Linked DNA regions of Thiorhodovibrio frisius. The protein of the gene in region 1 binds, or shares a complex with, the protein of each later gene. Links are inferred from orthologs where the notes say so. Each region holds a gene or a part of one and is shown in the gene's direction. Other genes may lie near its edges.

Region 1 (7,612 bases):
GGCGCGTTATCGCGCGGTCAACGCACTTCTGATCGACGATGTGCAGTTTTTTGCCGGAAAAGATCGCTCGCAAGAAGAGTTTTTCCATACCTTCAATGCACTTTTCGATACCGGACAGCAGATCATTCTGTCAAGTGATCGCTTCCCAAAAGAAGTGGCGGGACTCGAGGAACGGCTGCGCTCTCGCTTTGGTTGGGGCTTGACGGTGGCAATCGAGCCGCCCGATCTGGAAACGCGGGTCGCCATTTTGCAGAGCAAGGCGAGTCTGTTTGGCATTGAGCTACCCGAAGAGGTCGCCTTTTTTGTCGCCAAACGCCTGCGCTCGAACGTGCGGGAGCTTGAAGGCGCACTCCGTCGACTCGGGGCAAATTCCAGGTTTACGGGCGTGCCCATTAACCTAGAGTTCGCGCGCACAGCCTTGCACGACATGCTGATTGCCCAAGACAAGCAGGTCACCATTGAGAATATTCAAAAGGTCGTGGCGGCATATTACAAAATCCGCACCGCAGATCTGCTCTCCGCCAAGCGCACCCGCTCGATCACGCGGCCGCGTCAGATCGCCATGACCCTTGCAAAAGAGTTGACCAAGAACAGCTTGCCTGAAATTGGCAAGGCTTTTGGGGGACGGGACCACAGCACAGTGATTCATGCGGCAAAGAAAATCGCGGAACTGCGTGTCGCAGATGCCCTAATCGATGAGGATTGTAAAAACCTGTTGAGAACTCTGACCTCATAACTGTGGATAAGTCCGGCACAGTCGTGGAAAAATAAATATCGACATTTTATCCACAGCTCCCGTGGCACTTGGCCCACCGTCTCGTCTGCTTTCAACCCACTGAGTAAATTACAAGATTTTTGCTTTTTTCGGTTACGCACAGGCCTTACTACGACTACTAGGTTTTATTTAAGACTATGAAGATAGAAGTACAGCGCGAAGACTTGGTTCCTGCGTTAACCAGCGTGGCAGCCGTTGTTGAGCGACGGCAGACTTTGCCTATTTTGAGTAATTTGCTGATCAAAACGACAGAAGACGGCTTTTTGCTCACGGCGACAGATCTGGAATTGCAGATATCAAGCAACATCGCAAGCAAGGTGGTCGAACCCGGAGCCATTACTCTGCCGGCAAAAAAGTTTGCTGATGTTTGCAAGGCGCTGCCTGAAAACAGTCGGATTAGCCTGGAGGTTAGCGATACTCGAGGATATGTTCGCTGTGGGCGGAGTCGGTTTTCGCTCAGCACCTTACCAGCGGAAGACTATCCTGGACTGGAAGGAGAAGCCAGCGAACAGGCATTTGAGGTCGAAACAGCCGTATTGGCTCGAATGATTGAGCGGACCAGTTTCGCAATGGCGCATCAAGATGTGCGCTATTACCTAAACGGCCTGCTGCTCGAAATTTGTCCTGGTAGGCTGGTCACTGTCGCTACAGATGGGCATCGCCTCGCGAAGGCGGAATCTGCCGTGAGCGCGCTTCAATCATGGGAAGATAAGCGGCAATTGATTCTGCCGGAGAAAACCGTCGCTGAACTCAAACGCCTTCTGGCCGGTAAGGTCGGAGAAACAACCCGGCTCGAAATCGGCGATCGAACGGTCGTTATTCGGGTTGGCAATAACGTGGTGACCACGAAGCTCATCGATGGGCGGTACCCGGATTATTCAAGGGTCATTCCCACCCAACTTCAGCACTCAGCACTGTTGGAACGGGAAGCGGTCAAGGATTCTCTGGCACGCACGGCGGTCCTGTCGTATGAGAAGCAAAAAGGCGTGCGTATGACGTTCGAGGAAGGGACGCTCAAACTTGAGGTCAGTAACCCGGAGCATGAGGAAGCAGAAGAAGAGATTGCGATTGACTACCAGGGGGGCAGTACAACGATCGGATTTAATGTCGGCTACTGGCTCGATGTGCTGAATGTTCTTGATGGGAAGTCGGTGGAGGTGCGTTTCCTTGATTCTGAAGTCAGTGCAATCCTGAGCGATCCTGAGTCTCCAAATGAGCTTTATGTCGTGATGCCGATGCGAATTTAGGAGGGGTGCTGTCTGTTCTGCTGGGGCCGAGAGTATGGAGGATTGATGTGGATTCGGCGGTTACGGATTGAAGGGATCAGAAATCTGGAAGCTTGCGATTTGGAGTGTGGTGAAGGGCTCAATCTGGTTATTGGGTCCAATGGTGCCGGAAAAACCAGTTTTCTTGAAGCGATCTATTTCCTTAACCGGGGAAGTACCTTTCGGGGTAAGAAAGCGGGACCAATGCGACAGGAGGGCGGGAGACGCTGCTTTGTCGGTTGTTGGGGAACTAACAGCTCAGGGGTTGAATGGAGGGGGTCGCGGTCTTGCGAGAAAGCCGAGGCGGCGCTCGCGGGTAGACGGAAAGGGGCTGATTCGAAGCTTGATAAACTGATGGTACGGCTGATCAGTGACTCAGTTTACCTGTTAGTCGAGGGTCAGCCGGAACTGCGTCGGCGGTTCATCGACTGGAATTTGTTCCACGTGGAACCAGGGTATGGAAGTTTGGTGCGCGAGTATCGGCGCACCTTGAGCCAGCGAAATGCATGGTTAAAAGCCGGTGCGAGCGGACCGCCTGTTTGGGATGAGCCCTATGTGAGACTGAGTTTACAGCTTGAACAACTGCGCGAAGGCTACTGCTTGTCGTTAAACAAATGTTTTCAGGAGAGCTGTGGAAGTTTTGGGATTGGCGACGGGCAAGTCTCAATTCGGTGGGTAGGGGGATTTGACAAGCAGCATCTTCGAAGGGACTTGGTCCGAATGTTAGAAACGGATCGGCGTCGTGGCTTTACCTTTCATGGGCCTGATCGAGCGGACTTCCAAGTGGTGACCAGGGACGGGGTGCGACTAGGCTCGCGCGGTCAAAACAAAGCTTTTGGGATTCTGCTTCAAATCGCGGCTAGCCAACTCGGCGGGGCAAAGTCACCGAGAGACATTTGGCTAGTGGACGATATTGGCTCGGAATTGAGTGAGGAAAATGCACAGAGTCTGGTTGGCATGATTCAAACTCATAGCTGCCAGGTCTTCCTGACGGCCCTCAGCCAGCCGGTCCTTGATTCCTCGAAAATGTTTCACGTGGAACAGGGCGTCATCTGTCCAGCCGATTAACCCTGAAACCACCGCGCATCTTGGTCCCTTAGCACGGACAGGACAATCTCTCCTCGCGCTAGTCTTGACAGAAATAGTCGCGCTGTCCGAACTAAGGACGATATCTTTAGTCGATTTCAAAAAATTCTCTAATGCCCACCGGTGGATGAGCCAAGAACCGGTATAATGGAGCCTTCTTCGGTTAACCAATTTACTCTGTTTCTCAATGGCCTACGACTCATCTAATATTAAAGTTCTGCGCGGGCTGGACGCTGTTCGCAAACGTCCGGGGATGTACATCGGTGATACTGACGATGGCACCGGTCTTCATCACATGGTTTTTGAGGTGGTGGATAATTCCATCGATGAAGCCCTAGCGGGCCAGTGCACCGACATTCGAGTGACTGTCCATACCGACGGCTCAGTCTCGGTGGCAGATAATGGGCGGGGCATCCCTGTTGATCATCACCCGGAAGAAAATCGTTCTGCGGCTGAAGTGATAATGACGGTTCTTCACGCCGGGGGTAAGTTTGACGACAACTCCTACAAAGTCTCCGGTGGTCTTCATGGTGTCGGCGTTTCGGTTGTGAACGCGCTGTCGGAGACACTCAACTTGCGGATTTGGCGTGGTGGCACCCTGTACGAACAAGAATATCGCCTGGGTGCGCCTGTCGCGCCTTTGCGCCCGATTGGCGAAGTCGAAGCCTCGGGGACCGAGATTCGATTCAAACCTTCAACAGAGATTTTTTCTGATTGCGAATTTCACTATGACATTTTGGTAAAGCGACTGCGGGAGCTGTCTTTTCTGAATTCAGGGATTCGCATCGCATTGCGCGATGAGCGCGTTGATCGGGAGGATGTTTTCGAATACAAGGGCGGCATTCGCGCTTTTGTGGAACATCTTAATCGAAACAAATCGCCTATCCATCCGACGGTCTTTTTCTTTACCGACGAGCGCAACGATCATGTTGTTGAAGTTGCCTTGCAATGGAACGAGTCCTATCAGGAAACCATTTTTTGTTACACCAATAACATTCCACAAAAAGATGGGGGCACCCATCTGGCGGGATTTCGCGCAGGTTTGACGCGGACGCTAAACCAATACATCGAGCGGGAAACACTGGACCGGAATCAGAAGACACGACCGATTGGCGACGATGCGCGCGAGGGACTGACTGCAGTGGTTTCGGTGAAAGTGCCGGATCCCAAGTTCTCTTCCCAGACCAAAGAAAAATTGGTGTCCTCGGATGTTAAGCCAATCGTCGAAGGCCTTTTCGGCGAGCACTTGAATAGTTTTTTAGAGGAGAATCCGGCTGAGGCGAAAATCATCGCCAATAAAATGATTGATGCGGCCCGCGCGCGCGAAGCGGCCCGGAAGGCTCGTGAAATGACCCGACGGAAAGGGATTTTGGACATTGCCGGTCTTCCCGGAAAGCTTGCCGATTGTCAGGAGAAAGATCCAGCGGGCTCTGAGCTCTTCATCGTGGAGGGTGACTCAGCCGGAGGGTCCGCCAAGCAGGGTCGCGACCGGGCGTTTCAGGCAATTTTGCCCTTAAAAGGCAAGATCCTAAACGTAGAGAAAGCCCGCTTCGATAAAATGCTGTCCTCTGCCGAAGTGGGCACGCTGATTACCGCCCTCGGCTGTGGGATTGGCCGAGAGGAATACGACCCGGACAAGCTGCGGTACCATCGCATTATCGTGATGACGGATGCGGACGTCGACGGTGCCCATATTCGCACCCTGCTGCTGACCTTTTTCTACCGGCAAATGCCTGAGCTCATTGACCGGGGCTATGTCTATATTGCTCAGCCGCCGCTGTATAAGGTCAAGCGGGGCAAACAGGAGGATTATCTGCTCGACGACGCCGAGCTTGGGGCATCCCTGCTGCGTGCCGCTTTGGACAATGCCGCCTTGACTCTCAGTGCGGATACCCCGCCAATGTCGGCGGTTGGGTTGGAGGAATTGACGCGAGAGTTTCAGATCTACCGCGCCATTATTGCCCGCCTAGCCAATCGGTATGACTCTCTGTTTCTCGGTGAGCTTTTAAGCCTTCCGCGCATGACTGAAGATCTGTGGTTCGATCAGGCTGCCCGCGAGCAATGGATTCAAGATTTAACTCTGGCCTTAAGTGCCAACAGTGGAACGGCGATCGATTATCGCATCAGTGTCAGCGGCGATGACGCAGGCGGTCCTGGGGCCTTGGAACTGATTCGCATGGTGCATGGCATTCCGGAGACGCGCATGGTGCCCTTTGAATTCTTTTCTTCTGCCGACTACCAGCGAATCGCTGCTCTTAGCGAAAAACTTGATGGACTTTTGCAACCAGGCGCCCGGGTTGAGCGCGGGGATAAGAGCGTGGAGGTTGATAGTTTTGCTAGGGCCTACGACTGGCTAATTGGTGAGGCGAAGCGGGGATATCACATTCAGCGGTATAAGGGCTTGGGCGAAATGAACCCCGGACAACTGTGGGAAACCACAATGGACCCGGAATGCCGTCGGCTGATGCGGGTCACCATTGAGGATGCTGTCTCGGCCGACCAGATATTTACGACCCTGATGGGTGATCAGGTAGAACCCCGGCGAGAATTCATCGAGCGCTATGCACTCGAAGCGGGAAATATCGATATCTAAGAGCCAGTGGCAGTCTTTTGCTTAAGGAACGGTTCAAGAACTAGCGATACAACTTTGCCTTCTGAAGTTGGGCACGCTGCGCTTTGCCCAACCTACCTGTATCGGTAATTTTTGAACCGTTACTAAGGGTCTTTATCTGAGTCAAAGAGCTGGTCATTGTTTTGATTCGCCTCGGGGCTTAGAGGGATCAGGCGCTCGACCCGGCGAAAGCCGCGTGGCAAGAGGGCGCCGCGTCTGCCCCTATCACCCTGATAATGAGATTGGTCCGCTGGCTTCAAGCTAAACTGGCGCTGGCCGGCCTCAACAATCAGAGTGTCGGTCTCGCTTAATACCGCCACTGCGCTGACGCGCTCTCCGTCTTGATTCATGCGGGTTGCGGGAATACCAATGAGCCGGTTGCCCTTGCCCTTGGCGAGTTCAGGTAAATCTGACAGCGCAAATAGCAGCAAATGACCGGTACTTGTCGCTACCGCAACCTTGGAGTTTGTCGCAGACTGCACCTTAACGGGCGGCAGCAGCCGGTCCGGAGCTGAAAGGTTGATTACCGCTTTACCGCTTTTTGTTTTCGCAAAAAGATTGGCGAGGGTGCAGATAAAACCGTAGCCGAGATCGGATGCCAGAATATACCGGCTTTCAGGCTCGCCAGCTAAAACGCTGACAAAGAACGCGCCTGCCGGCGGCTCCAGACGTCCGGTGAGAGGTTCTCCTTGTCCGCGCGCTGAGGGCAGGCTGTGGGCTGGCAAGGAATAGCTGCGTCCAGTGGAATCGATAAATACCGCTTGTTGCTGACTGCGCAAGCGCACCGCCATGCCAAAAGAATCACCGCTTTTAAAGGTGAGAGTTTCTGGCTCAATGTCATGGCCCTTGGCCGCCCGGACCCACCCCTTTTCAGAGAGCACGACAGTCAAAGCTTCGCTCGGTATCAAATCGGTATCGCCAAGAGCCACAGATGCAGCCTTTTCACAAATCGGGGAGCGGCGATCATCGCCGAATTTCTCGGCATCATTGCGGATTTCATCAATAATCAAGCGCGTAAGCTCAGGCTGGTTGTTCAGCAGGTGTTTCAGCTGGGACTCTTCTTTTTGTAAGTCTGCCTGTTCGGCGCGGATTTTTACTTCTTCGAGTCGGGCGAGTTGCCGTAACCGGGTATTGAGCACATAGTCAGCCTGAGTGTCGCTGAGAGTAAAGCGGACTATCAATACAGGCTTGGGCTCATCCTCGGTGCGAATAATGCGGATGACTTCATCAATGTTGAGGAACGCAATCAGCAAGCCTGCGAGGAGATGCAGGCGCTCTTCAACCTTGGTAAGCCGGTATTGCAGTCGCCGGCGCACGGTGGTGTTGCGATAGCTCAACCATTCGCGCAACAGTTCAGGCAGACCCATCACATGGGGTCTGCCGTCCAGGGCAATCACATTCATGTTGACCCTGTAGCTCTTCTCAAGGTCAGTGGTTGCATAGAGATGCGACATCAGGCGTTCGAGATCGACACGGTTTGATCGAGGGGTAATGACCAAGCGGGTTGCGCACTGATGATCCGACTCGTCGCGCAGATCCTCAACCATGGGGAGTTTTTTCGCCTGCATCTGCGCGGCGATCTGCTCCATAATCCGATTGCCCGATACCTGATGTGGCAGCGCGGAGATGACGATATCTCCCTGTTCAATCTGATAGCGAGCCTGTTGTCTGATCGAACCACCACCGGATTCGTAGATGCGCCTAAGCTCCTCTTTAGAGCTGACAATCACTGCTCCGGTGGGGTAATCAGGGCCTGGAAGTTGGTCTAATAAGGTATCAAGGCTGGCCTGCGGATTCTCAAGCAAATGGATGCAGGCATTGGCAACTTCGCGCAGATTGTGCGGAGGAATGTCGGTAGCCATGCCTACTGCGATG
Region 2 (11,278 bases), 770 kb from region 1 along the record:
GTTGTGCATGAATGTCACAGACTCAGCCAGCATGGACGCGGCGCTTGCGCGCATCAGCGACGAATTCGGCGCCGCGCCTTCGATCCTTGTCAACAATGCCGGCATCACCAAGGATAATCTGATGATGCGCATGAAAGACGAGGAGTGGGACGCGATCATCGCCACCGACCTGAGTGCGGTTTTCCACCTGACTAAACGCTGCATGCGGGCGATGACCAAGGCGCGCCATGGTCGTATCATCAATATCACCTCGGTCGTCGGCTTCAGTGGAAACGCCGGGCAGACCAACTACGCCGCAGCCAAAGCGGGCTTGGTCGGGTTTTCCAAGTCGCTCGCGCGCGAAATCGGGGGCCGTGGTGTCACTGTCAATTGCGTCGCACCGGGCTTCATCGCCACTGACATGACAAGTGCCCTGCCAGATGCGCACCGCGATGCACTGCTTGGGAGCATTCCGCTCGGGCGGCTTGGGCAGGCCGAGGAAGTGGCTGCCGCTGTTGCATTTCTCGCCTCGCCTCAGGCCGGGTACATTACGGGCGAGACCCTGCACGTCAATGGTGGCATGCTGATGGATTAAGGGCCGCGAGAGGCGGTTTTCGGCTTTCAAATAGGGGTTTTTATCTCTAAAATACCGCGACCCTCGCCCCTTGGGGGTTTCATTCACCGGAGGTTTGTCAAACAATGAGCAGCGTTGAAGAGCGAGTCCAGAAAATTGTCGTCGAACAGTTGGGCGTCAAGGAAGAGGAAGTCACCCCGGAGGCTTCCTTCGTTGACGATCTCGGTGCCGATTCGCTCGATACTGTCGAACTGGTCATGGCACTTGAAGAGGAGTTCGAAACCGAAATCCCCGACGAGGATGCCGAGAAGATCACCACCGTCAAGCAGGCGGTCGATTACATTAACGCCCATTCGGGGTAAGACAGGATTTTGGGGGAGGCCCCCATGCAGACTGAATTGAGACTTTCCTGAGTTCGGTTCATCCGTGCCGCCCAAATTCTGAAATCTGGGTGTCGCGATGTGCCGGATGGGACCGGATGGGCCAGAAGTGCTCGCGGAGGTTCTCGATGGCGTCGCATGCCGGGGTGGAGCGGCTGTCGATGGATTTCACCATGTGAATTTCATCCAGCCTGGTGGGAGTTGCCGTGAAACAACGGCGTCTCGTCCGCTGGGTTAGCCGGGATCATCAGCCTTAAGCACCTTCAGCATAAGTGCCCCCAACAGTCTGTTCGTCAGGTTTTTGATGCCCTATCCGTGCGGATCTGTTCGGTTCTCCACCCGGTTCTACCGGGGGCGAACTTGGCTCAAAGGGCATTCGTCAGCAGGAGCAAGTGAAGAGGTGATACATGTCAGGTAGAAGAGTCGCCGTTACCGGTCTGGGTATTATTTCCCCCGTCGGGCTCAATATCGCCTCCGCCTGGGACAGCATCCTGAATGGCCGTGGTGGCATTCAGGCCATTACGCACTTCGATGTGACGCCCTTCAGTACGCGTTTTGGTGGTCCTATCTATGACTTTGACGCAACCGAGTATGTGTCGAAGAAGGATCTGCGCAAGATGGATGCCTTCATCCACTACGGCATCGCGGCTGGCACGCAGGCGATCCGCGATTCCGGGTTGGAGATTAACGACGCGAATCGCGAGCGCATTGGCGTTGCGGTTGGTTCGGGCATCGGTGGTATCACCGGCATCGAAAACAACTATGGCAACTATCTCAGTGGCGGGCCGCGTAAGATCTCGCCATTCTTCGTGCCGGCCAATATCGTCAACATGGTGGCCGGGGATCTGTCGATCAAATTTGGTCTCAAGGGGCCGAATTTCTCCATCGTCTCGGCTTGCAGTACCGGTACCCACAACATCGGCGAGGCGGCCATGATGATCCGCCATGGCATGGTGGATGTGATGATTGCTGGTGGAGCGGAAATGGCGACCTCGCCGGTTGGTCTCGGTGGTTTCGCCGCCGCGCGGGCGCTCTCGACGCGCAACGATGATCCCCAACGGGCGAGCCGCCCATTCGACAAGGATCGTGATGGTTTCGTGCTCAGCGATGGCGCCGGCATTATGGTACTTGAGGAGTACGACATGGCGCTCGCTCGGGGCGCCACCATTTATGCCGAGCTTGTCGGGGTGGGCATGAACTCAGACGCCTACCATATGACCGCGCCATCCGAGGACGGGCAGGGCGCCTGTAACTGCATGAAGCTGGCGCTGGCCGATGCTGGCCTCAACCCCGATCAGGTTGACTACATCAATGCGCACGGTACATCCACCCCAGCCGGGGATATTGCCGAGGTCAAGGGTGTTAAATTGGCGATGGGCGATCATGCCAAGCGCGTGGCAGTGAGTTCGACCAAATCCATGACCGGCCACATGCTTGGTGCAGCCGGTGGAGTCGAGGCCATTTTCTCGGTGCTCGCTCTGCGCGATCAGGTGGCGCCACCCACCATTAACTACGAAACGCCCGACCCCAACTGCGACCTTGACGTGGTGCCTAATCAGGCGCGCGAGATGCCGATGAAGGTTGCGCTCAGCAACTCCTTCGGGTTTGGCGGCACCAATGGTACTCTGATTTTCGCACAGGCTTGAGGGCCTTGAGCCGCGACGGCCGATCTTGGGCGCGCGTTGGCGGATGGTGATGAAAAATACCCTGATCGCCCTGTTGCTTCTCCTCGGTCTCGGCGCTGGCGCTGGATATTATTATTGGGAAGATTACCAGCGCTTTCTGGCAATGCCCATCGACTTGGGTGAACCAGACCCGGACGGCGAGCCATTGATTGGCAAACCAGTGATTCTGGAAGTTCCGCGCGGGGAGGGTCTTCGCACCCTCGCCAGTCGGCTAGAGGCGGATGGGCTGATTGAAAATGCGCATTACCTGATCGCGCTCGCCTACAACCGCCAGCAGGCCGACCAAATCAAAGCGGGCGAATATGCGCTAACGCCGGGCATGACCCCAGCGCAGCTCCTTGATCAGCTGGTCTCTGGTCGCTCGATTCAATACCCAGTGACCCTGATCGAAGGGCGGACTTTTCGCGATGCCCTTGCCAGCATTGCTGCCGAGCCTGAGTTCAAGCATGAGCTCGAAGGTCTAAGCGACGACGAGATTCTTGCCGCGCTCGATCTCGACATCGAGCATCCGGAAGGTTGGTTCTTCCCTGATACCTACTTATTCCGCCGCGGGGCGAGCGATGTTCAGGTCTTACGCCGGGCGCACGAGCGCATGCGCGAGGTGCTCGATGAAGAATGGGCCGAGCGCAGCGCCGATCTTCCGCTGACATCCCCCTATGAGGCGCTCATTCTTGCCTCGGTGATCGAAAAAGAAACAGCCCTGGGCAGCGAGCGTCCGGAAATCGCCGGAGTCTTTGTGCGGCGCCTGCAAAAAGGCATGCGGCTACAGACGGATCCAACGGTGATTTACGGCCTGGGCGCCGATTTTGACGGCAATTTAAGACGCGTTGATCTCGAAACGGATTCGCCTTACAACACCTATACCCGCAGCGGTTTGCCGCCGACCCCGATTGCCTTGCCCGGGCGCGCAGCCATTCACGCCGCCCTGCATCCAGAAGAAGGCGAGACGCTCTATTTTGTCGCGCGTGGCGATGGTAGCCACCATTTCTCCGCCTCGCTTGATGAACACAACTGTGCCGTGCAGCGCTTTCAGCGCGGCGGTGACTGCGATCCGGCCCGCTTCCGTTGAATCTGGATGCCGGCAGTGAGCGCACAGGCGGCACGAGGATGCTTGATCACGCTCGAAGGCATCGAGGGCGCTGGTAAATCGACCCAGCGTGAGACCCTTGCGACGACACTGACCGAGCTGGGCATCCCTTTTTTGCAGACGCGCGAGCCTGGGGGTTCACCTATCGCTGAGCGTATTCGTGCCCTGTTGCTGGACCCGGCGCATAAGGGACTTTGTGCCCAAGCCGAATTGCTGCTGGTTTTTGCCGCACGCGCCGAGCACTTGGACCAGACCATGCGCCCGGCGCTGGAAGCCGGCACTTGGGTGTTGTCTGATCGCTTCACTGATGCGAGCTTTGCCTATCAGGGCGGGGGGCGTGGTATTCCGGCTGAGTCGATCACCGGGCTGGAGTCGCTGGTGCAGGGCGAGCTGCGTCCCGACCTAACCTTTCTGTTTGACCTGCCAGCCGAGATTGGTCTCAAGCGTGCCAAAGCGCGAGCGGACTTGGATCGCTTTGAAGCCGAAACGCTCGAGTTCTTTGAGCGGGCGCGTCAGGTCTATTTGCACCGTGCGAAGCAGGAACCTGGGCGCTTTCGGGTGCTGGACGCGACCCTGGATGTCGAACAGGTTGGGCGACATGTCCGTCAAGCGCTCATAGACTTTGTCACCAGGATGCAGTCCTCGGGCCAATGAGCGAGATGGCCTCTGCTTCGGCCCCCATCGCCGGCGGGGACTTTCCTCCCTGGCTGTCTGGCCATTGGCAGCACCTGTGGAAGACCTACCGCAACGCCCGCTTGGGGCATGCCTGGCTGTTAACTGGACCTGCCGGACTGGGCAAGCGGCTCTTTGCTGACCGGCTTGCCCAGGCGCTGCTTTGTGAACATCCTGGCGAGGATGGCGTGCCCTGTGGTGTCTGCGCCGAATGTCATCTGATCAAAGCAGGTCATCATCCGGATTTGCAGCGCATTGTCCCCGATGCCGAAAGTGCCAGTGGCGAGATCAAAGTCAATGCGATTCGCGAACTGGTCGCGCTCGAGAACCTCACCAGCCATCGCGGGCATTTCAAGGTTGTCCAGATCGTTCCGGCTGAGGTCATGAACAACGCGGCGGCCAACAGTCTGCTAAAAACTCTGGAGGAACCGACTGAGCGTACCTTGCTGCTGCTGGTTGCCGATGATGCAAGCCGGCTGCCGGCGACCATTCGCAGTCGCTGTCAGCAGTTGGTCTGCGTGCCGCCGCCAGAGCGCGAGGCGCTGCCCTGGCTCGGTGCGATGCTTCAGTCCCCACCAGCGCCGCCCGAGTTGCTGTTGCGTCTGGCGCGGGGTGCGCCTTTGAAAGCGCTGAGCCTGGGGAAGGCGGATTACCTCAGTATGCGTCGCCAGGGATTTCAGCAGTTTCTGGGCGTTGCCGAGGGCCGCGAAGACCCGCTTGCAGTGGCGGCCGCTTGGCAGTCCCAAGATATCCCCATGTTACTGGAGATTGTGCTGGGGTGGTTGTGCGACATCGCGCGGTTGCTTGGCGACCCGCAGGCGCAATATCTCAGTAACCCGGATTTGCAGGATGCACTGCAAGCACTGGCCTTGCGCCTGTCACGCGAGAAGCTACATGATTATCTGCGCCAGCTCATGGGCGCGCGGGCACTTCCGCAGGCTTCGGTCAACCGGCAACTGCTGCTTGAGTCCTTGCTGATTCGTTGGGCACTTTTGGGCAGGGCGGGCGCAATGGCGTTAAGATCCCAATGAGGTGTTATGCTGCTATACCGGAACCTTTGGATTTTGGCTTGTTCCGGGTCGGGTGACGGCCACGGGGGACACCGTGAATACTTCTCCAGTTATACATCCAAGGAGGCTGCTTCCCGGCGGCGTCCTGCCGCCGAGAACCCCGTGGCTGTCACCCGACCCAAAACCGAAAATCAGTTTGCGATTGTTATAAGTCAGCATGATTTGATGAGGCGCCAGTCAACCGCCCCAACTAAGCTCCACGCAAACCCAGCCAAAGACGGCAAACGGGGGGTATCGAACAGACCAATCTGCGCTGCCGCTTGTTGCTTTGGGCATGAAGCCGTTACCAGAAATCGGCACCGGTAACCAGGACTAGACGATGGAAGGCGAAAAAAAATCCGGCCGTCAACGCATTCTAAGCTTTGCCATCAAAGATAAGAATGCTCTGTACGCATACTATATGCCCTTCGTCAAAAACGGTGGGCTTTTTATCCCAACCACTAAGCGTTATCAGTTAGGCGATGAGTTGTTTTTGCTGTTGCAACTCATGCAGGAGTCCGAGCGCATCCCGGTTGCGGGGGAAATTATCTGGATCACGCCGGTCGGTGCCGAGGGCAATCGCGCCGCGGGGGTCGGCATTCAATTCAGCGATCAGGATAAAGGCATCGCTAGGCGCAAGATCGAGGAATATCTCGCTGGCGCACTGGAGTCTGATCGCGGTACCCATACGATGTAGCCGGGGTTTGGGCTAGGTTCTAAGTTCTAACTGCGTTTTAACTTCCTGCGACCCGCCAGATGTTAGTCGACTCCCACTGCCATCTCGATCGCGTTGATTTAAGCGCCTACGACGGCGATTTTGCCGCCATGATGGAGCAGGCAGGACAGGACGGGGTGAGGCGGATGCTCTGCGTTGCGATTGATCTTGAGCATTATCCCGCCATGCGCGCGCTCGTCGATCCCTATCCCCAGGTGCTGGTGTCGGTTGGGGTGCATCCGAGCGAACAGCAGGGCCATGAGCCCTCGGTGGCTGAATTGGCGGACCTTGCCAGCGCCGATGCGCGCGTGGTGGCCATCGGTGAGACCGGGCTTGATTATCACTACAACCAGGGTGATCTCAACTGGCAGCGCGAGCGCTTTCGCCGTCATATCCAGGCCGCGCATCAATGCGGCAAACCGCTGATTATTCACAGTCGCGATGCGCGCGAGGATACCATTGCTATTTTGCGCGATGAGAACGCCGCCGCAGTTGGCGGGGTGATGCACTGCTTTACCGAGACCTGGGAGATGGCGCAGGCGGCGCTGGAGTTGGGCTTTTACATTTCCTTCTCAGGCATTGTTACCTTTAAAAGCGCCGAGTCACTCAGGGAGGTTGCCCGGCAGGTCCCGCTGGAGCGCCTGCTGATCGAAACCGACTCGCCCTATCTCGCGCCCGTGCCACACCGGGGCAAGAAGAACGAGCCGCGTTTGGTGCCGCTGGTGGCGGAGAAGATCGCCGAAATCCGTGGCCTAGAGTTGGCGGAAGTCGCGGAGATCAGTGCGCGCAATTTCGAGCGGCTTTTTCTGCAACCCAAATGGGCCGCCTGAATGCAAAGGTGGGCAATGGCGGTCCCGGCCTTAGCGGCTAGATGGCAGGCAGGCGAAAGGGTTCGGCCTTATCGGGATTGTGGCGGTAAAGGCTGGCGGCATTGCCCACTCGCTGGACCAGTTCAGCCCCTGTCTCCTCAGTGATCGCGGTGATGAGCTGGTCCCGCTCGGCGCGGTCGCCGGCGCTGATCTTGACCTTGATCAGCTCATGATGATCCAGCGCAATGCGGATTTCTCGCAGCACGGCCTCGGTCAGGCCATGCTGGCCGAGCATCACCACGGGTTTGAGATGATGCGCCTGCTGTTTTAGCCAGTGGCGTTGTTTTGGGGTGATACTGGGCATGGTGAAAAATGTGTTTTCAGTCGGGGCCAAGTGACTCAGCTGGCTTGCAGATCCACCAGCACCCGGCCATGGGTCTGCCCGGCCAGCATGCGCTCGAAGGTGGCGGGTAGCGCATCCAGGCTAATGGTATCTGTGCGGATGGGCTCCAGATCCACTCGCCAGTCCTCGGCAAGGCGGCTCCAGAGTTGCTGACGCAACACCTTGGACACATCGACCGAATTACATCCGAGCAACTTAATGCCACGCAAAATAAAGGGCATGACCGTGGTGTTAAGCTCTGTCCCAGCAGCCAGGCCGATGCTGGCGATACTGCCATTGGGCGCCAGGGTGCGGGTGATCTGCCCGAGCATGTCACCGCCGACATTGTCGATGGCACCGCCCCAGACGGCTTTTTCGAGCGGTCGCTGTCCGCCTGGGAGCTGGTCGCGTCCAAGGATCTGCCCGGCACCGAGGCTTTGCAGCCAGGGATGTAGCTCAGACTTGCCAGAGACGGCGGCCACCTCGAAGCCAAGTTTGGCCAGCAGCGCCAGCGCAATGCAGCCAACGCCACCGCTTGCCCCGGTGACCAGAATTGGCCCCATGGCGGGTTCTTGACCATTAAGCAGCATCTGATGGGCTGCCAGAGCCGCAGTCAGGCCAGCAGTGCCGAGCGTCATGCTTCCGGCCAGATCCAGGCCCGGTGGTAGCATAGTGAGCCAGTCGCCCGGCACGCACAGGTACTCGCAATAGCCGCCGTCATGGTCAAAACTCAGGCCCCAACCGGTGGTCAGTACCGCATCGCCGGGGTGAAAGTCCGAATGCGCCGAGACCTCCACGGTGCCGCTGGCATCAATGCCGCCGATCAAGGGAAACTGGCGCAGAATCTTGCCCTTGCCGGTTCCGGCCAGGGCATCCTTATAATTGATTGAGGAAAAATGGACCCGGACCAGCACCTCGCCCGGTTTGGGATCGGCGATGGTCAGGGTTTCGACTCCGGCGCGATGGCCGTCGGCGTTGTGATGAATGCGAAAGGCGCGGGCAGTTCTCATATCCGGCTCTTGGGTTGGCGCGAAACTGGTGTGGGCGACATGGGGGCGCTACCTTAACATGGAACGACAAACAAGCGATCCCCGACCGCGCTCAGCAGCAAGGCCCTCGCGATGGTGGCTGGTGCTCGCCTGTCTTCTGGTCGCGATCCTGGCGACGCTGGTGCTGAAACTGCGGCCCCTGTTGCAGACTCCGGTTGCTGTGCTCGCGCAAGCGCCGGCAAGCTGCAACCTGCGCCAAGGGCCCTGCACGGCCGAGTTTGCAGATGGTGGGCAGGTAATGCTCGCCATCGCTCCTAGCGGTATTCCCTTGGTCAAACCTTTGCAGCTCAAGGTGCGGCTTGCACGGATGCGAGCGCCACTGCGGGTCGAGGTCGACTTTCGTGGTGTCGACATGGACATGGGCTACAACCGTGTCGTTCTCGAAGCTGTCGCCGATCCTGACGAAAGGCGCGCGCCAGACAGCCACAGCTATCGCGGTAGCGGCATTTTGCCGCTGTGCGTGCGCCAGCGCATGTTGTGGGAAGCGCGTGTGCTGCTATTGGAGCCCGAGGGTATTCGGGCGGGCGCGTTTCGCTTTGAGACCCGGCGTGGGGACTGAGTCAGGTTGTCGGTTCTTGGCCATCGGGTGCGCATCGGGGCGGACCTGGCCGGCGCGTCCGGTATACTATTTTCTCCGCGCTTTGCAGGAAAACCACGAGCCAGTTGGGAGACCCTGAGATGACCGTATTGGTTGGCGATGTCGGTGCCACGAAAACCCAGATTGCGATCGCCGAAGGCGATGGCCAAAAGTGGCTGTTGCGCAACCAGCGCCGCTACGCGAGTCGGGAATATCAGGGGTTGGGCGAGATTTTGACCCAATACCTGGCCTCACTGGAGCAGCCTCCCAAAGCAGCGGCCCTGGCAATTGCCGGCCCGGTCGCGAATGATCGCTGCGAGGCGACCAATATGCCCTGGCATCTGGATGCACGGGCGCTGGAGGCCGCGACCGGAATCGCGCGCGTGCGCCTGCTCAATGACCTTGAGGCCATTGCTTGGGGCATTCCCGGGCTAGACGACGACCAGCGCCTGACGCTACAGGCTGGCGATCTAGATGCGCGTGGCAACATCGCTGTGGTCGCTCCCGGCACTGGCCTTGGTCAGGCCGGTCTGTTTTGGGACGGAAAGCGCCATCGTCCGTTCGCGACCGAAGGCGGCCACACTGACTTTGCACCGACAGATGCGCGCGAATTCGCCCTGCTTGAGTCTTTGCAGGCACGTTTTGGCCGGGTGAGCTGGGAACGGGTCGCCTCCGGTATGGGCATCGAAAACCTTTATGGCTTTCTGCTCCAGTATCGTGGCGCCGCGCACCATCCGCAGATGGCCGAGGTGCTGGCACAACAGGACAAACCCCAGGGAGAACAAACAGGCGATGTGGCGGCGACGGTGGCCGCTTTGGCCGCAACGGGAGACTGCGACATCTGCCAGGAGACCATGGCCTGGTTTATGCCGCTGCTCGGTCGCGAAGTGGGCAATAGCGCACTCAAGCTCATGGCGCGCGGCGGAGTCTATCTGGCTGGTGGTATCCTGCCAAAAAATGTTGATTTGCTGAGGAGCGGGGGATTTTTGCAAGGCTTTGTTGATAAGGGGCGGATGCGCGGGTTGCTCGAGGCTATGCCGGTGCATCTGGTGCTTGAGGAAGGCTGCGCCCTGATCGGTGCCGCGCGTTTCCTGAGCGACCCGGATATCTGCTGACCCCAACACCAAATGCTTGATCCATCCGATCCCCCCGCAGGCGCGACAGGTCGGCGCGCACGCCGCATCCAGTTCCTGTTGGTCGCTTTCTGGCTGCTGGTTTTGGCGCTGTGGCTGCCCGGTGCGGCGGTGGCGCTGGAGCTGAAGGTTGAGGTGACGGGCTTGCGTGGCGAACAGGAAAAGAACGTCCTTGCGTTGCTCGGCATCTATCAGGAGCGCGCGGACAAAGACATCAGTGCACTGCGGCTGTTAGCACTGCATCGGCGAGCGCCGGAGCAGATTCGCAAGGCGCTTGCGCCCTTCGGTCTTTACCGCGTGAGCATTCAAGACACACTCACCGAGCCCGCCACTGATGGCGGCACCTGGGTAGCCAGCTACAAGATCGACCCGGGGCCGGCGGTGCGCATTGCCAGCATCGACTACCAGATCACAGGACCGGGAGCCAGCGCTGGCGTTTTCCCGGACGCCTTCCCGATGCAGGTGGGCGAGGTGCTGTTGGATTCTAACTACACCAAAGCCAGAGACAGCATCGAGACCATTGCCTCCGAGCAGGGTTATCTGGACGCGACCATGACACGCCATCAGGTGCTGGTCAATCTGGACAGCTATGAGGCCCGGGTGTTCTTTCATCTCGACACTGGGCCGCGTTATTACTTCGGCCAGGTCAGCTTTGAGCAGGACCTGCTGGCACCTGACTTTTTGCAGCGCTTTGTGCCGTTCGAGTCCGGGGCGGTCTACGATCCCGACGACCTGCTTGAGCTACAGGGGCGCTTGCTGGGGTCGGAATACTACCAAAGCGTCGAGATCAATCCGCACAAGCAACTCGCCAGTGCCGACCGCGAGGTCCCCATCACCGTCATCGCCAAACGCAACAAGGCCAATCGCTACCGTGTTGGGCTTGGCTACGGGACCGATGTCGGCCCACGCTTGACGCTTGACTACCGGCGCCGCTACATCGGTCGCCATGGCCATACACTTAACGCAGAAATCTCGCTCTCAGCTGTTATTCAAACCATTTTTGCGGAATACGACATTCCGGTGGGCGATCCCTTGCGTGATTCGCTTGTGATCAAGCCGCAGTACGGCATCTATGACACGGCAACCCGGCAGGGAACCATGTTCAATCTGCAGACTGCTTGGTCCCATGTCGGGCGCTCCGGCTGGCGGCGCGATATTGGCCTCAATTATCAATACGAAGACTTCGA
Region 3 (11,105 bases), 3.5 Mb from region 1 along the record:
CATCCTCAAGCGCATCCGACGCGGAGAGCACTGGAGCAGTGCCAGCCGCAAGGTCTATACCCAGGGCTCCTTCGGCAATGGTGCGGCCATGCGCGCGGTGCCGATCGGACTCTTTTTCGCCGGGCAGGGAACCCACACACTCATCACGGCCGCGCATTGCGCCGCCGAGATCACTCACGCCCATCCTGACGGAAAGGAAGGCGCTGCGCTGATCGCCTTGGTCGCCAGCTTGGTCTTCACCGGGTGCAGTCCGAGCGACATCTGGGCCGCCATCAGAGCCGCGTCATGGAGCCCAGTGGTGACCGAAAAACTCGCTACCGCCGAGCAATGGCTTGGCGCCCAACAGCCGATTGCGCCAAGCATCGTCGCCCGGCAGCTCGGCCGCTCGATCACTGCCGCCGGTTCCTGCCCAACAGCCGTCTATATCGCCCTGCGGCATCTGCGCGAACCCTTCGTCGATCTGCTCGACTTCACCCGCCGGGTCGGTGGCGATGTCGACACCATCGGCGCCATGGCCGGCGGCCTCTGGGGCGCCGCGCGCGGACTGGGCGCCTTGCCGATGGAGTATCTTGCCAAGCTGGAAGATGCTGACCGTCTGGTGCGCGAAGCGAGCCGTTTCGCCTCGGCTTGCAGCGTCCCCTAAACGTGCGGCTCAGTCACAGGCCCTCTGGGGCAGGCGCCCATCGGATTATCATCATCGGAATCCTTCGCGCTGGTTGCAGCCATGTCACGCCTGATCCTGCATGTCGATCTCGACGCCTTCTTCGCCGCCATCGAACAACGCGACCATCCCGAGTGGCAGGGGCGCCCGGTGGTCGTCGGCGCTCAGCCGGGCCAGCGGGGCGTGGTGGCGACCTGCTCCTACGAAGCGCGGCGCTTCGGCGTGCATTCCGCCATGCCCATCGCACAGGCGGTGCGGCGTTTGCCGCCGGAAGCGGTTTATGTCCGCCCGCGTATGGCCCAGTATGCGCAGGTCTCCGAACAAATCATGGCGGTGCTCGCGACCCTCTCCCCGCAGATCGAACGGGTCTCGATCGACGAAGCCTATCTTGACATCTCCGGTCTGACCGCCCTGGTCGGGCCGCCTCAGGTCATCGGCGAGCAGGTCAAGACCGGCATCCGCCAGGCCGTGGGTCTGACCGCATCGGTCGGCATCGGACCGAACCGGCTCATCGCCAAGCTGGCCTCTGACGCTCGCAAGCCCGATGGCTTGACGGTCGTGCTGGCTGACCAAGTGGATGCATTTCTCAACCCCATGCCATTCCAGGTACTGCGCGGCATCGGCCCCAAGACCGCGCCTCGGCTGGGGCGCCTGGGTGTCAGAACGATTGGCGACGTGCGCCGACTCCCGCTCGTGACCCTGCGCCGTCATCTGGGCGCGCGCGCTGGTACTCAGTGCTATTGTCAGGCACGCGGAATCGCCGACGACCAGATTCATCCCGAGCGACCGCGCAAATCCATCTCCAAGGAAACCACCTTCGCCGAAGATGTCACCGATCCCCAGATGTTGGAAAGCACCCTGCATTGGGCCGCGCAGGAGGTCAGCTGGCTAGCCCGGCAGACGGGGAACAAAGGGCGCGTCGTGACGCTGAAAATCCGCTTCTTCCCCTTCGAGACCCACACCCGCTCGCGCACGCTCACGCGTCCGACAGCGGATGAACAGCAACTGTTTTGCATCGCCCGGTCCATGCTCACCACCGAAACGTCCTGGCACAGCCGCCCCGTGCGGCTGATCGGACTCGGACTCTCCGGTTGGCCCGAGTCCAATCGGCGTGTGCAGCTCGATCTTTTCGACGCGGCTAACGCGCAACCAGAGCCCGAAGAGCCGACCTTGACCAAGACACTCGACGCCATCCGCCAGCGTTTTGGTGCCGAAGCCATTCAACGCGGGCTCAGCACCCATCGCCATTGTGACTGACGCCTTTCAGGAGAACCCAAAAGATGACTATCCGGATCGACGCCGATGCCTGCCCCCAGGTCACCAAGGACATCCCGCTGGCCACCGCTGTCATCGAGCGGGGAGGGTAGGCGCTGAGTCATCGCAGCAAATTGTTCACCACCGAGAACGTCCGCGCGCGAGCGAATGTCCGCGACTTCCTGGAAACCCTGAGAGCCAGCGGCATCCGCACCGGAGGACCACCGGCCTTGAGCCAAGGCGACAGCAAGCCATCCGCGACCACGGCCCAATCCTTCCCTGAACTGCCTCCGCCATGGACCAGAACGAATATCATCGTCGAAATCGTGCTCCTTGATCGAAAGGGGGCCGGGGCGAACGTGCGCGCTTGAAGACCTCAAGCCTATCGGGGTTCCAGGCGAACTCGCCCAGGCAAGTCATCACATCCTGCCATCGAGAGACAGTCCGGCCCACAGCGCCGCTGGTGGCCAGCGAACTCGCTGGTCATCTGGCCTCTAGCGTCTCTGGACTGGTGAACAAGCGTCCCTGAACGGGTGAACAAAGTGTCCTGAACTCGGGAACCAGATGCACCGCCTTGGTGAACAAGCGTCCGTGGCCTGGTGAACAAGAGACACTAACCCTGGCGAACCCGTTGCCCCCGCACTGGTGACCTCGTGTTCCCAGGCTGGAGAACCGGGGTACCTGGGAGAGAACCAGGTTCACCGGACTAGGGAACCCCGCTTTCCAGGAGGGAGAGCACCCAGTTCCCCGGCATCGACAACCAGGTTCCCTAGGGCTGGTGAACCAAAGTGATTAGCCTGATGCAACCCTTTCCCCACACTGGTGCACCAGGTTGCCTGTGCTGGTGAACAAAAAGACCCAGCTCGGTTGCCATGAAGACCCATGACCGCAGCATTGTTCCCTATGGCTTTGAGTGCGAAAGCCGCGCTACGCGGATGCTTATGGCTGGTTTAATGGCCAGAAACAAAGGACAGGCCACTGTAAAATCATGCAATCCTCTAAAAATCCGAGCTTGGACGGCATGTTTTTAATGTGAACATTCGTGCAGTTCAGCCAGGACCAAGAACTGCTGGTGATCGCCGTTCACCCTCGCTTCCTCACGCGCGCGCGCCAGCTAGCTAGCTAGCAAGCATTACAAAAACTCGGGAGAGTTATTAATGCTGCTTGCTGATCGCTGACGCGCGCGAGGCGCTCGCCGAACCCGGTCAGCGCATCGACCGACGCCGAGCCCAGTTCGGGCCAGACCGCGCTGGGACGAGCAGGCCCGGAGTCCGGGTGGGAACCAGGCGCCGGCGTGCCGAGCGCCGCCTCGAAGCCAGGCCGCTCAAACCCGCCGGGCTGATGCGACCCAGACAGCCCGCATGGCCAGCCAGCCCCGCCCAACCTGCTTGCCCTTACCCATCTTCCCTGGACAGGGCAAGCACGAAAGCTCGGATTTTCACCGAACTCTCGGTGTCGCTGATCGACGCGCAATCGCGCAGGCTACCCGGCATTCAACTCACTTGCCGGAGGTCTGCCCGATGCATCCCCTTGCGCTTCCCCATGGCGTCGATGACCCGCCCTCGCTGCTGCTGTGGCGGCTCGATGAACTCATCCCGCTGGTGCTCATGCTCGTGATCGGCATGCTCAGCGACCGACTGCTGATCTTCCTCGCCCTGGGACTGGGTCTGTCGCGGCTCTACGGGCGCTTTCGTGACAGCCGCCCCGATGGCTTCACCCTGCACTGGGGCTACTGGCACGGGCTGGTTCCGCTCAAGGCGCGGCGCTGCCCAAATCCCTTCACCCGCCGCTTTCAGCCCTGAGGTCGCCCATGGATTTTCACACCCTGAGCCGCACCTGGCGCGGATTGAACGCCGAGAATCGTTTCCACCGCCTGGTCGTGGCAGTGTTGCTGCTCATCAACCTGCTGACACTGCTCGCCCTGGTGCGCGCGGATCGCACTGTGGTGCTGGTCCCGCCGATCCTCGAGGGCGAGGTCAATATCGCCCGCGACAGCGCCAGTCGCTCGGTCAAGGAAGCCTGGGCGGTGCATGTCGCCGGACTGCTCGGCAATGTCAGCGCCGGCTCGGCGGACTTCATCCGCGCGGCGCTCGAACCCCTGCTGTCCCCGCCGCTGCGTCGCGAGGTGCTCGCCGTCATCGGCGAACAGGTCGCCGCCATCAAGCGCGAACGGGTGGCGATGCATTTCTCCCCCGATGCGCTGCGCTATGACCAACCCAGCGACACCTTCTTCGTCACCGGCCAGCAGGTCAGTGCCGGTCCCGGCGCCGAACCCGTCCGCCATCAACGCACCTACGAAATCCAGGTCGGCTTCCGGCACTACCGCCCGGTGATCCGGCATCTGGATGTCTATCCCGGCGGTCCGCGCACGACCGCGCAACCTTGAGGATTCCCGCATGCACTTCCAACCCCGTCGTCTTACCGTCTCCATCCAGGCCGCCCTGCTCGGAACGGGGCTCGCCGTGACGAGTCTGGGTTCTCAGGCCGCGAGTCCCTTTCTGCGCACCAGCGCTGACTCCAATCCCAACCAGCCCGCCACCACCAAGGATGCCCAACTGGCCCTCGGACCGCGCACCGTCACGGTCGAACCGGGCAGTACCGTCATCCTGGAACTGGCCATCGATCACCTCAACCGCATTGTCACGCCCTTCCGATCACCGTCGGTCAGGACGGTCTCCAGTGTTTCGACCGAGGTCGATGGGAATGTCCTCTATGTCGCCACCGCCGAGGAGACCCCGGCGACCCTCTACATCACCGATGCCGATGATGCCCAGACCACGGTGGCGCTGACGCTGGCGCCGCGTCGGGTGCCGCCACGCGAGATTCGTCTGCTTGTGCCGGGATTGGAGAACCAGCGTAAGGCGTCCCGCCCGTCGTCCGCCGTGACTGAGTCGGCGTCAGTGCAGCCAGACATGGCGCCCGTGGCCATTTGGCGCCAGCCGCAGCAGTACGTCGCGGAATTGACCCAAGGCTTTCGTGCCCTGGCCTTGGGTGAGGTGCCCGATGGCTATCGGTCAGGTCGCGTGCGCTTCGGTCCTGCGATCCGCTGCGGTGCGGATGTCAACTTGAGCCAGGTGAAGACATACGACGGCGATGCACTGCGCTTTCTGACCGCCAGGGTGCGGGTCAAGGGCGACCAGCCGGTCGTGCTCGATGAAAGCCAGTGCCAAGCCGGCGGGAAAGGCGCCATTGCGGCTGCGGCCCTGTGGCCCAGCGGTCCGCTGCATCCCGGAGCCGATGCGACCCTGTTGGTCGCGATCGATCCCTCGCGCGCAAATCCAGCCGCGCGTACCGCTCAGCCGGGAGGAACCCGCTGATGGCTGAGTGGACCGAACACTGGGAGCGCCTGTCCCCGCGCCTGCGTCAATGGATCACCCTGGGGACTGGTGGCGTCATCGTCGGCTCGCTGGCAGTGTTGATCGCCACCGCACCGCAGGATGACCGCGACAGCGAGGCGCAGCGCCGGCGCCTGGTCAACAATCTACTCACCGATGTCGATCCGCGCGACCTCGGCATCGATGGCCTGGGCCGGCGCTTGCAGACCTTGGAAGGGGACGTGCGCAAGATCGCCTACAACCTGGAGCAACTCGGCCTGGATGCCGCCGAGGGCGCGGGCAATCGCGCGACCCTGATGCAGACGCTGCGCCGCGAGCGCCAGGCGGAGCTGGAGGCCCTGAAACGCGAGCTGGCCGGCGTGCGGGAAGAGCTCAAAAGCCAGGCAGCGCTTCCCCCTGGACAGGGAGCCGACCTCTGGGTGCCGCCATCACCGGCGGATGTTGCCGAGACTCCCGCTAATTCTGAGCCAGAGATTCGCCACTCCGAGCCACCAGCGCTGGATCAGCTCTTCGATGCGCCACGCGCCACCGTCTCCGAGCCAGCCGGCAGCGCCAAACCGGCTGGTCCCGCCCTCAGCATCCGTCACGTCCAGGGCGATGCGGCCAAAGCCGCCGGCAAGGATAAGAACCCCGAGGACGCCATCTCGGAAGTCCGCATCCCCGCAGGCAGCATCCTCCAAGGCGTGCTGCTCTCCGGCATGGACGCGCCCACCGGTCGCACCGCGCGCCAGGATCCCTATCCCGCGCTGCTGCGCCTGAAGGACAACGCTATCCTGCCCAACCGCTTCCGCGCCGACATCCGCGAGTGTTTTCTCCTGGTCGGTGGTTACGGCGACCTGGGCTCAGAACGGGTCTATCTGCGCGCGGAGTCCATCAACTGCGTGCGCCGCGATGGGCGAACCATTGAGGTCGCCATCGATGGCTATGCCGTCGGCGAGGACGGCAAGGTCGGCGTGCGCGGACGACTGGTGAACAAACAAGGCCAGGTCATCGGACGGGCCATGCAGGTGAGTTTCATGCAGGGCTTCAGCCAACTGTTCGGCACCGTGCCGGTCGCCTCGGTCGCCACTGGAGGAACCACCATGCCCTACCAGCAAGTCTTCTCCGGACAGGCCCTGCAAGGCGCGGCCATTTCTGGGACCGGCAAGGCGCTGGATCGCCTGGCCGAGTATTACCTGGATCTGGCCGAGACCATCTTCCCGGTGCTCGAGGTCGATGCCGGGCGCGGGGTGGAGGTGATTCTGAACCGGGGCGTGGGGCTGAAGCTTGATTCGCTTGATCAAAAATAACCCGCACTCGACAGGGATTGTCTGTGCGATGAGCCGATGTTTGGAACCGAAGTCAACAGCAACAGTCCTGGTTCTGGCTTGCCGCAGGCATCGCCGGTCCCATTCAATCACGCTGTTCAATCGGTATCACAATCAGGGGAAGCATTCGTTATGGGACTGATGGTGTTGAACGCGTCGGAGACTTTTCCGTTGGCCATGTCGAGCCGCGAGATCGCGGAACTGACCGGGAAAACGCATGGTCATGTTCTTCGCGATATCCGAAAGATGTTGAAGAATCTCTATCACCTGGACGATAAACCAAAACTGGATCAACATAAAATACAGGGTGTTACGATTGAGAAGGATGATCGTGGGTACATTGCCCGGATCGACCTCGACAAGGATCACACCCTCACGTTGCTCACCGGTTACAACGATCAGGCTCGGTTGCGCGTCGTTCGGCGTTGGCAAGCATTGGAGAAGACCCAAGTCCGGCCTCTCTCTCCAGCCGAGTTGATGATCGCGCATGGGCAGGCGCTGCTCGCAGCCGAACGAGACCAAGCCGAACAAGCGGAGCGGATCGCGAGACTCGAACAGCGTGTCGATTTGATGGGTAGCGATACGGGCTACCGGACCATCACCGCCTACATGAAGCAGAACGGTATTCGATTGCCAATCTCCGAATCGCGCCAGAAAGGGATGGCCGCCGCCAAGCTAGCGCGCGAGCGCGGAGAGCGCATCGGCAGTATTCCAGACGAGCGCTTCGGTTCGGTCAACAGCTATCCCATCGATGTGCTGGATGAGGTGTTCTCGCTTGCGGGCTAACGCCTGCCTGTCAGAATTGTGACAGCGCCGCGCGCAAGCGGCGAAGCAATCGCTAAATCCCCGTGATCGCTCCAGCCGCCTAGAGCGGCCATCACCTCCGCTGGATTGCGGATCGACAGTGCCGGAAACATGGCACTGTGTCGGATCACCGAGGACAACCACTTCGATTGGTTACTCACGTCTACCCCGCATGAGGGGTCGCTTGCGCGCTGATCTGTCGTCGGCTGTCGTCGGGCGCGCTTTGATCGAGAGGCCCGAACGCTGTGCGCCGATTCGTAGCCAAGAAGGCTGTCCTTGCATGGACCTTGCATGATCAAGACCATGGCGCGTCCACTCTGGCACTACATGGTCTGGTATCGCTCGGGGGCAACCGTGCGGCCAGATAATCATTTCCTGCCGCTGCCGGTCACCTTCTACGCGGCGGCGCATTCTGCGCCCTGGCCGTTTTGCCGGGAACAAGGAGCTTCGCTGGCGGTGACTCACGGGGTTGGCCAAGAAAATCAAAGCTCCGTGCGTTAATCTCGAACGACGCCAGCCTGAGGTTCTTCGCGGACTTCGAGATGATCCAATAATGAATCATGAATCCAGTCAATGCCTTATCGAGCAGGGTACCGACAGGGACTCTGTGCCGGATCCGATGTTCCAACCCCGCGTTAAGCTCGCCAGGTTCGCCTTGTTGCTTGGTCGTCGTGCGGAATTTTTTCACGTTTGAGCCGCCGTCCGGAGAATAATCTCGTGTTTAGAGTCGCGGATCGACACCCTCGCTCTCCAGCGCCAGGACACCGAAGACGCACTCATGCACCCGATACAACGGCTCGCCACTGACAAATCGATGGAGCGCCTCCAGCCCAAGCGCATACTCGCGCAGGGCCAGTGCGCGCTTGGAGCCCAGGCTTCGGGCGCGCAGTCGCCCGAGATGCTCGGGATGCGTATATTCCGGACCGTAGATAATGCGCAGATACTCGCGCCCTCGGCATTTGATCGCTGGTTGCACCCACTTGCCGCGCTGTCCTGACTGGCTGGTGGTGACCCAATCGAGCGGCTTGATCACCAAGCCTTCGCCACCGCGCCCGGTCAGCTCCAGCCACCAATCGATCAGCGCCTGTTCGGAGTGCGCATCCTCTAGGTTGACCAGACGATAGGCGGTCGCTTGCAGCAAGGCATCGGCCGCGCACAGACGCGCCAGGGTTTGGATATGCCAGAGATGATCACGATCGCTGAAGGTTCGCCCCTCGGCGGCGAGCAGATGGAAGGGCGCGAGGCGGTAGTCTTCCAGTGACGGCGTGTCCCAGCAATAGCGCCGATAGGCTGCGACATAATCGTCCAGCATGGTCTGGCGCGCGCGAAAACGCGCGAGCAAGTCCTCGGGAGCACCGCCACGCGCGACCGCTTGATCGAGCAGATCGACTGCCGCGGCCAATCCCCGCTGGCCGGCGGCCCCGACCGTGGCATATTGGCTTTTGAGCAGTTCCAGCGCCTTGGCCGACCAGGGCATCAGCTCGGCATCCAGCGCCAGCCAGTCGGTGTTGAATTCTTCCCAGAGTCCGCTGGCCGCGACGGCGCCGCGCAGCCGTTCGAGCAGGGCGCGCTCCAACGCCCGGTCGGCAAAGAAGGGCCGTCCGGTGCGGGTGTGGATCACGCCCTCGCGTCGATCGGTGGCGCCAAAACGCCGGGCCGCCACGCCATCGGCGCGAGTGACGATGACCACCGCGCGCGAGCCCATGTGCTTTTCCTGGCCGATCAGACGCGTGACGCCGCCCCGCCGATAATCCTCCAGCACCGGGCGCGGGTGCTCCAGATACTCGCCCTCCGGGCAGGTCGCCGCCGGCGCCATGGTCGGGGGCAGATAGATCAGCCAATGGGGATCGACGGCGAAGCGGCTCATGACCTCCAAGGCCGCCGCTGCCTGATCCTCGCCGATGCGCACGCGCGGGATCAGCGCGGTCTCGATGTGACGCAAGCCCTGAATGTCGGTGATGTCGAGAAGGTCTGCTGGCCTCGCAATCAATGTTGAGGGATCGGCCAGCGGTCGCACCGGCTGGTAATACGGCTGCCGGGCCAGAACGGATATGATCGCCTTCTCCGGCCAGCGCAGCGACGTCAGCCGCCCGCCGAAGACGCAGCCGGTATCCAGGCACAGGGTGCGGTTGATCCAGACCGGCTCGGGTACCGGGGTATGGCCATACACCACATGCGCCCGGCCGCGATAGGCCGCCGCCCAGTCATGGCGCACCGGCAGGCCGAAGGCATCGGTCTCTCCGGTGGTCTCGCCATAGAGCGCGAAAGACCGCACCGCACCCGAGGCGCGGCCCTGGAATTCCTCCGCCAGGCCGGCATGGGCCGCGACCAGGTTGCCGCCGTCCAGCACATAATGACTGACCAGCCCATCGATCCAGTCGCGCACCTGGGCGCGAAAAGCGGCCGACTCCTTTTCGAGCTGGGCGATGGATTCGGCCAGGCCATGGGTTGGCTTGACCTGGCGACCGTCGAGCCATTTCTTCAGCTTGGCCTCATGATTGCCCGGCACGCAGAGCGCCTGACCTGCGGCGGTCATCTGCATCACCAGGCGCAGCACGGCAGGCGTGGCGGGGCCGCGATCGACCAGGTCGCCAAGAAAGAGCGCGCGGCGACCCTCCGGGTGCTGGGCGCTGGGCTGGGCGGGATCATCATTGACCTGGTAGCCCAGGGTGCGCAGCAGATCGCACAGCTCAAAGAAACAGCCATGCACGTCGCCAATTAGATCGAAAGGGCCGGTATCCGCGCGGCGGTCGTTCCACAGCGGTTGGCGCTCGATGCGCACGGCCTCGATGGCCTCGGGCGAGTCGAGCCGCACGATCTGGCGAAAACCTTCTTTCTTCAGACTGCGCAAAGAACGTTTAAGCTGATCGGCTTGGCGGCGCACTACCTCGGATCCGAATTGGCGATCCGCGCGCGCCTGGTTGCGACCGTGGCACAGGGCCGGCGGCAGATCGAGCACGATGGCGACCGGCAAGCAGTGCCAGCGTCGCGCCAGGGCGAGCAGCGACTTGCGTGCGTCGGGCTGCACATTGGTCGCGTCGATCACTGTCAGGCGTCGCGCGGCCAACCGCTTGGCGGCGATGAAATGCAGCACCTCGAAGGCGTCCTTGGTGGCGGACTGGTCGGTCTCGTCATCGCTGACCCAGCCGCGGCAGGTATCCGAGGACAAGACCTCGGTGGGGCGAAAATGCCGTCGGGCGAAGGTCGATTTGCCGCTGCCGGAAGCACCGACCAGCATGATGAGGGAGAAGACTGGCAGGGTAATGGTCATGCCGGGGCACGCTCGCGGCTGTCTGCTCGGGTGAAGATCGCCATCTGGCTCGAGGCACCCAATTCCGGGTGCGGGTCGCCAATCGGCTCGAAGCGCACCTGATAACCGTATTGCGCGGCGACGGGCAAGCACCAGTCCTGGAACTCCGCCCGCGACCATTCGAAGCGGTGATCCCGTTCGCGCCGATCGCCAGCCGGCAGTCGGGGATAGAGCGCATTGTAATCGCGATTCGGCGTGGTCAGGATCAGCAACGGCGGCTGGGCCTCGCCGAACAACATGCGCGCCAGGGTTTTCAGGAGCGAAGGGTCGACATGCTCGATGACCTCGCTGACCACCAAGGCATCGAAGCCGCGATAACGCGCGTCGCGATACAAGGCTGAACTTTGAAACAACGCCAGGCGCTGGCGTTGCCGCTCGGAGCATTCATCCAGATGCAGCATCTTGGCCGCGACGCGCAGCACCTCGGGCGAGAC

What was found.
Region 2: the proteins of dnaN (region 1) and Thiofri_RS03880 are in contact, whole or in part, in a cryo-EM structure (PDB 8GIZ), measured with the Escherichia coli proteins. The link is inferred for Thiorhodovibrio frisius from one-to-one orthologs.
Region 3: the proteins of dnaN (region 1) and dinB are in contact, whole or in part, in a solved structure (PDB 1OK7), measured with the Escherichia coli proteins. The link is inferred for Thiorhodovibrio frisius from one-to-one orthologs.

What each region holds. Positions count from the first base shown.
Region 1 is NZ_CP121471.1:627-8,238, forward strand. What follows is about bases 159-2,967. They hold dnaN (DNA polymerase III subunit beta), read left to right. Parts: upstream 159-912; coding sequence 913-2,022; downstream 2,023-2,967. Other genes in these bases: recF (DNA replication/repair protein RecF), read left to right, coding at 2,068-2,967. Outside these bases: more of recF, read left to right, coding at 2,968-3,108; gyrB (DNA topoisomerase (ATP-hydrolyzing) subunit B), read left to right, coding at 3,314-5,719; parC (DNA topoisomerase IV subunit A), read right to left, coding at 5,842-7,612. UniProt on the Escherichia coli protein: Confers DNA tethering and processivity to DNA polymerases and other proteins. Acts as a clamp, forming a ring around DNA (a reaction catalyzed by the clamp-loading complex) which diffuses in an ATP-independent manner freely and bidirectionally along dsDNA.
Region 2 is NZ_CP121471.1:768,088-779,365, forward strand. What follows is about bases 3,388-6,381. They hold Thiofri_RS03880 (DNA polymerase III subunit delta'), read left to right. Parts: upstream 3,388-4,355; coding sequence 4,356-5,408; downstream 5,409-6,381. Other genes in these bases: mltG (endolytic transglycosylase MltG), read left to right, coding at 3,388-3,687; tmk (dTMP kinase), read left to right, coding at 3,730-4,359; Thiofri_RS03885 (PilZ domain-containing protein), read left to right, coding at 5,767-6,123; Thiofri_RS03890 (TatD family hydrolase), read left to right, coding at 6,183-6,381. Also shown: 3-oxoacyl-ACP reductase FabG, read left to right, coding at 1-574; acpP (acyl carrier protein), read left to right, coding at 679-915; fabF (beta-ketoacyl-ACP synthase II), read left to right, coding at 1,341-2,579; more of mltG, read left to right, coding at 2,629-3,387; more of Thiofri_RS03890, read left to right, coding at 6,382-6,971; ribosome assembly RNA-binding protein YhbY, read right to left, coding at 7,009-7,314; Thiofri_RS03900 (YhdH/YhfP family quinone oxidoreductase), read right to left, coding at 7,350-8,342; Thiofri_RS03905 (hypothetical protein), read left to right, coding at 8,401-8,940; glk (glucokinase), read left to right, coding at 9,060-10,073; Thiofri_RS03915 (autotransporter assembly complex protein TamA), read left to right, coding at 10,086-11,278. UniProt on the Escherichia coli protein: Part of the beta sliding clamp loading complex, which hydrolyzes ATP to load the beta clamp onto primed DNA to form the DNA replication pre-initiation complex.
Region 3 is NZ_CP121471.1:3,540,971-3,552,075, reverse strand. What follows is about bases 1-2,821. They hold dinB (DNA polymerase IV), read left to right. Parts: upstream 1-724; coding sequence 725-1,918; downstream 1,919-2,821. Other genes in these bases: Thiofri_RS16135 (ADP-ribosylglycohydrolase family protein), read left to right, coding at 1-643. Outside these bases: type IV conjugative transfer system protein TraL, read left to right, coding at 3,436-3,717; Thiofri_RS16115 (TraE/TraK family type IV conjugative transfer system protein), read left to right, coding at 3,726-4,301; Thiofri_RS16110 (TraK domain-containing protein), read left to right, coding at 4,312-5,232; Thiofri_RS16105 (TraB/VirB10 family protein), read left to right, coding at 5,232-6,539; Thiofri_RS16100 (Rha family transcriptional regulator), read left to right, coding at 6,576-7,343; Thiofri_RS16095 (hypothetical protein), read left to right, coding at 7,653-7,862; Thiofri_RS16090 (polynucleotide kinase-phosphatase), read right to left, coding at 8,083-10,632; Thiofri_RS16085 (3' terminal RNA ribose 2'-O-methyltransferase Hen1), read right to left, coding at 10,629-11,105. UniProt on the Escherichia coli protein: Poorly processive, error-prone DNA polymerase involved in translesion repair and untargeted mutagenesis. Copies undamaged DNA at stalled replication forks, which arise in vivo from mismatched or misaligned primer ends.